Regions from separate parts of the Thiothrix winogradskyi genome, predicted to be linked through region 1. Evidence: predicted binding sites of a transcription regulator. Region 1 holds the regulator's gene; the other holds the start of a gene.
What was found. Region 1 encodes FNR, which switches genes on or off when oxygen is low (the NO sensors DNR and NnrR bind a similar motif). Its sites were predicted from a motif close to TTGATNTANATCAA; they were not measured.
Positions count from the first base shown of each region.

Region 2: a site for FNR is predicted at 1,615-1,628, ahead of L2Y54_RS11925 (cytochrome-c peroxidase). Genes of this name have one in related genera too.

Region 1 covers NZ_CP091244.1:3,961,750-3,964,920, forward strand. Annotated here, with positions in the region: gene pssA (CDP-diacylglycerol--serine O-phosphatidyltransferase) at 1-597, opposite strand, end outside; gene L2Y54_RS19590 (DUF3149 domain-containing protein) at 678-794, opposite strand; gene fnr (fumarate/nitrate reduction transcriptional regulator Fnr) at 966-1,718, shown strand; gene hemN (oxygen-independent coproporphyrinogen III oxidase) at 1,742-3,127, opposite strand.
Region 2 covers NZ_CP091244.1:2,335,259-2,338,429, forward strand. Annotated here, with positions in the region: gene L2Y54_RS11920 (hypothetical protein) at 1-1,481, shown strand, start outside; gene L2Y54_RS11925 (cytochrome-c peroxidase) at 1,695-2,774, shown strand; gene L2Y54_RS11930 (YkgJ family cysteine cluster protein) at 2,796-3,171, shown strand, end outside.

The DNA.
Region 1 (3,171 bases):
GAAATCTTTGAAGCTGTAAAAACTGATATTGCTCACCATCAGCAACCCCACCGCCAAGGTCAGCAACAACGCCGGGATTTGCACATTGCGCCCCATCACATCGAGGTCATGGAACACCCACACCATGCCCACCATCACCGCAGCAGCAGCCGGGCTAGGCAAACCCACAAAGAAACGCTTGTCGACTTTGCCGATTTGCGTATTAAACCGCGCCAACCGCAAGGCAGCACACGCCACGTAAATAAAAGCAGCTAACCACCCGGCTTTCCCCCACGCATCACCGGACGTTTGTAAATGCACCAATGCCCATTGATACATCACCAGCCCCGGCGCAACGCCAAAGGAAATTAAATCCGCGAGACTGTCATATTGCGCCCCGAATTCTGTCTGGGTATTGGTCATACGCGCAACACGCCCATCCAACCCATCCAAAATCATGGCGATGAATACCGCGATAGCGGCAGCCTCAAACTTGCCCTGCATGGCGGCGACAACCGCATAAAAACCACCGAACATTGCGCCGGTGGTCAACAAATTGGGCAGTAAATAAATACCCCTACTGGGTGGTGCTTTGGTGTTTAGTTGTTGCTCTTCCACTGAATACTTCCGTTTAGCTACTTATCGGTGCATAGTAGCCAGCATTGTGCCACAGTGGAATGCGTTTATGTTACCACAACCTATTCACCCGACTTTTTAACAAACACCCATGCAAAGTAACCCATCATTCCCAACACAAACAGAATGACTAACAGACTTAAGATACCCATCCAACTTCCAAATAATAGCTCAGACATGGCAACCTATTCTCCTACACTAATGCCAATAAACGTGTACAATCCCAAGTCTAGGCGAATACGCTTGCATTGTTTTGATTTACATCAAAAAACATGAACTTAGATGGCAAGAGAGACCATCGCACCAAAACTAAACAATCCTTAGAACATCATCACAGCTTGGGATGACGCATGAAGACAGTTGCTTTACACAGTGCCAAAAAATCAGCGGTTGCTTGCCATAATTGCAGTTTGAGTGAACTCTGCCTACCCCGTGGTCTGAACCGTGACGAGTTGGAGTTATTGGAAAACTCCATCAACAAAACCATCAAAATCAAGAAAAAAGACTACTTGTTCCACCGCGATGACCAGCAGCAATCCATTTACGCCGTCAAAGCCGGAGCCATCAAAACCTCGTTATCCACCCCCGATGGCGAAGAACAAATCCTTGGTTTCTACCTGCCAGGTGACTTATTGGGGTTCGATGCCTTTGCCCGTGACCGCCACACCTGCGATGCCCAGGCACTCGATGACACCATGGTTTGCGAACTCAGTATGAATAATTTTCAGGAATTATGCGGCAAATTGCCCATTATGCGCGGGCAAATGATGCGCCAAATCGGTGCAGAGCTGGAACGCGAACAGATGCTACTGCTGACATTGGGGCAAATGCGCACCGAAGAACGCCTTGCCACCTTCCTTTCCAGCTTGTCGGAACGCAATAAAGAGCGCGGTTTTTCCAGCAATGAATTCAACCTGCCAATGGCTCGCCATGACCTTGCCAATTACCTCGGCATGGCGGTTGAAACCCTCAGTCGCATGTTTTCGCGCTTGCAGGATGAGAATATCATCGCAGTGCAACACCGGCTCGTCAAAATCGCAGATATGAACCGCCTGAAACAACTAGCACACCACACCTGCCGCCCCGCCAGTGACGTGCTGTAGGCGGATATAAAAGCAGACGGATATTAAATCACCCGTGAAAAACGCTGTTGCACACCCTGTTTGCGCAGGCTGACATCAAACACCATGCAGATATTGCGGATCAAAAAGCGCCCGCGTGGCGTGACATCCAAACCCACCCCGGTAAACCGCAACAGGTCATCAGCCGTCATGGTTTGCAGCAATTCCAATTCTCGGCTGAAATAGTCTGCAAATTTCAGATTAAATAAACGTTCAACCTGCGTAAAATCCAGCGTAAAGTGGCAAGCCAATTGCTGAATGATGTAGCGCCGCAGCACATCATCTTCATCCAAGGTCAGCCCCTTGATCACCGGCAAATGCCCCGCATCAAGTGCCGCGTAATACTCATCCAGCGTTTTTGCATTCTGGCTATAACATTCCGCCACACTACTGATCGAACTCACCCCCATCGCCACCAAATCGCAATCCGCGTGAGTGGTATACCCCTGGAAATTGCGATGCAAAGTTCCGTTACGTTGAGCAATTGCCAACTCATCATCCGGCTTGGCGAAATGATCCATCCCAATGTACTCGTAACCGGCAGCAGTCAAATGCTCCACCGCAAGCTGCATGATTTCTAACTTGGTTTCGGGTGAAGGCAAATCCGCCTCATTGATGCGCCGTTGCGGTTTGAACAAATTCGGCATGTGTGCGTAATTGAACACCGAAATACGATCCGGCGACATCTCAATAATGGTATCCAAGGTCTGACGGAAACTTTCCATCGTTTGGAATGGCAAGCCGTAAATCAAATCCACGCTAATCGACTTTGCCCCCTGCGCCCGGCAGGCTTCAATAATCGACAGAGTTTGCGCAATCGGCTGGATGCGGTTGACCGCAATTTGCACCCGCTCATCCACATCCTGCACACCAAGACTGAAACGGTTGAAACCGATTTCACGCAACACGCCAATCGTTTCCGGCGTCACCGAACGCGGATCAATTTCGATGGAATAATCACCTTCATCGGTAATATGCAGGGAAAAATGTTCGCGCGTTTTATCCATCAACGCCCGCATCTCATCGTGATTAAGGAACGTTGGTGTGCCGCCGCCCCAATGCAACTGCTCCACCATACGGTCACGGTCATACAGCTTGGCTTGCATCTCGATTTCACGGAACAAGTATTGCAGATAAGTCTCCGCCTTGGAGTGATCTTTGGTCACAATCTTATTGCAGGCACAATAGAAACACACCGTATCGCAAAACGGCACATGAAAATACAAGGATAAGGGCAACGGAATGGGGTCTTCGTTGCTCATATAAGCGTGCGCTTTGTACTCATCTTCGGTAAAAGGCCCGAATGCAACCGCCGTCGGATAAGACGTATAACGCGGTCCCGCCGTGTCATAGCGACGTATCAAATCTGCATCAAATTGAATTGCACTCATACCAACCTCTTCTTTTAACCCAAAGCTAAGCAGCACACATAATC
Region 2 (3,171 bases), 1.6 Mb from region 1:
TGTCGCTGAAAATGCCCGACGTTGATTTGCCAGACCTGCCGTCGCTTGATGTTGACCTTCCAACGATGGAAGTGAAGGCTCCGGGCATGAATTGGAGCGGCATTGACCCTCACAAACCAATTATTGACCCGCCGGACATGGATATAAGCCTCCCAACGGTTGATGTTGACCTGCCGGAAATGTCGCTGAAAATGCCGGATGTTGATTTGCCGGATATGTCACTGCAAGCGCCGGATGTCAGTGTGGATACGGGTAGTGGTTTCTTGGATGCAGCGAAAGTGGCAGTGATTGCCGCCGGAACCGGTTTGGCAGCTAAGGCTGCATCAGCCCTGAGCATCGACGACAAGGAATTGCCCAAGGTTGATATTGACCGGCCGGAAGTGTCACTGAAAATGCCTGATGTTGATTTACCCGACGTGCCGTCGCTTGATGTTGAACTTCCAACGCTGGAAGTGAAGGCTCTTGGCATGGATTGGAGCGGCATTGATCCTCACAAGCCAATTATTGACCTGCCGGACATGGATATAAACCTCCCAACGGTTGATGTTGACCTGCCGGAAATGTCGCTGAAAATGCCGGATGTTGATTTGCCGGATATGTCACTGCAAGCGCCGGATGTCAGTGTGGATACGGGTAGTGGTTTCCTAGATGCGGCGAAAGTGGCAGTGATTGCCGCCGGAACCGGTTTGGCAGCTAAGGCTGCATCAGCCCTGAGCATCGACGACAAGGAATTGCCCAAGGTTGATATTGACCTGCCGGAAGTGTCGCTGCAAGCGCCTGATGTTGACCTGCCGGAAGTGTCGCTGAAAATGCCCGACGTTGATTTACCCGACGTGCCGTCGCTTGATGTTGAACTTCCAACGCTGGAAGTGAAGGCTCTTGGCATGGATTGGAGCGGCATTGATCCTCACAAACCGATTATTGACCTGCCGGACATGGATATAAACCTCCCAACGGTTGATGTTGACCTGCCGGAAATTTCGTTGAAAATGCCCGAAGTTGATTTGCCAGATATATCACTGCAAGCGCCGGATGTCAGTGTGGATACGGGTAGTGGTTTTCTGGATGCGGCGAAAGTGGCAGTCATTGCCGCTGGAACCGGTTTGGCAGCTAATGCACTCGCTGCCGATGATGTTTCCCCTGATGTATCCACCGACGCTGATTGGCTATTGCAGTTGGTACAGCAAACCAAGGAAGCTTACCGTGGGCGGAATGCGCGGGCAGTCAGCCGCTTATGGGGCAGTGACAGCCACTATGATTGTTCAACCTTGGCTGACTACGAGTCCATCAGTTTGGAACCCGCGACGTATGACAAACTAGGCTCAAGCCATTGTGGTGTGCCACGGGCAGGGTTTGTCGCGGTTGGTGGTGATGTTGGCAATGTCGAAAGGGGTAGTGGCATCCTGTTCCATTATTGCAATATCGTGGTATGCCGTGGCGCTGATAACACCCATCATTTTATCCGTGTCTTGGCTGATTAAGCCGCCTTAACGCGCCCGCGTTGCCCCTCTCTGTTAGTGTAAATCTCCCGCTTTTGCGGGAGATTTCCGTTGAGGCTCTTCTAAAAAACCGATCATGATGACCTAAAAACCCTATGATGTTGCAGGGAATTCCTTGACCTGTATCAAGTAGCTGAACCAGCATGAGGCTAACATGACCCCTACAAGATTTACTCATAAAGGTAGGAGATACTCATGAAAGCACAAGCCTTAGTGATTTCATTGCTGACACTTAGCGTTGCAAGCGCGGTGTGGGCAGAAAAAGCCGAAAAAGCCGAGCCAGCAAAAGCGGTTGAAGCCAGCGTTGTTAAAGATGAACCGATCAAACCCATTGCCACTTACGTGCCGAAAGAAGCCGTCGTGGAATTGGGTAAGAAACTGTTTTTTGACCCACGTTTGTCCAAGTCCGGTTTCATTTCCTGCAATTCTTGCCATAACTTGAGCATGGGCGGCACGGATAACCTCACCACGTCCATTGGCGATAAGTGGCAACAAGGCCCGATCAATTCGCCGACCGTGCTGAATTCCAGCATGAATGTGGCGCAGTTCTGGGACGGTCGTGCCAAAGACTTGAAAGCCCAAGCCGGTGGCCCGATTGCTAACCCCGGTGAAATGGCATTCACTCACGAATTAGCCATTGGTGTGCTCGACTCTATTCCAGCTTACAAGGAAGAGTTCAAGATGGCGTTTGGTAAAGACACCATCGACATTGATATGGTGACGGATGCGATTGCCGCGTTTGAAGAAACCTTGGTCACACCTGATTCCAAATTTGACCGTTGGTTGAAAGGTGATGAGACTGCGATGAATGACAAAGAACTGAATGGTTACAAGTTGTTCAAGGACAGTGGTTGCGTGGCTTGTCACAATGGTCCCGCTGTCGGTGGCTCAAGCTTCCAGAAGATGGGCGCGGTTGAACCGTACAAAACCGATAACCCAGCGGAAGGTTTATCAGCAGTTACCGGCAAAGACGCTGACCGTTTCAAATTCAAAGTGCCTACTTTGCGTAATGTTGAGTTAACTTACCCGTATTTCCACGATGGCGCTGCTAAGACCTTGGAGGAGGCGGTCAATATCATGGGTCAAATTCAGTTGGGTAAGAAATTCTCTGATACTGAAACGGCTGACATTGTAGCCTTCCTGAAAACCCTGACCGGTAAGCAGCCCGACATTAAATTGCCTATTTTGCCACCTTCCACCAATGAAACCCCACGCCCTGATCCGTTCGGCAAGGGTGATACTGCCAAGGCAGATGAGGCTGACAAGAAATCTTGATTAGCACCTGCTGAGTGACTGATGCCCAGCGCTGTGGCGGCGGTGGGCATTTGTTATGATGCGCGATTCGTTGGCATTTCAGGAAATCGCGTGAACCCTAACCCTTGCATGACTTGCGGCGCGTGTTGCGCCAGTTTCCGCGTCTCGTTTTACTGGGGCGAAACCGACGCAGCCCCCACAGGCTCTGTACCTGCCTACCTGACCGAGGCGATTGCCCCGCACCACGTTGCTATGTTGGGCACGAACCAAGCTAAACCCCATTGCATCGCACTCGAAGGCGTGGTTGGTGAATGTGTCAGTTGCACTATTTACTCGCTACGCTCTTCGACGTGCCGAGAATTTACCGCTTCGTGGGAATACGGTGAACATAATCCTACCTGTGACCGCGCCCGCGCTA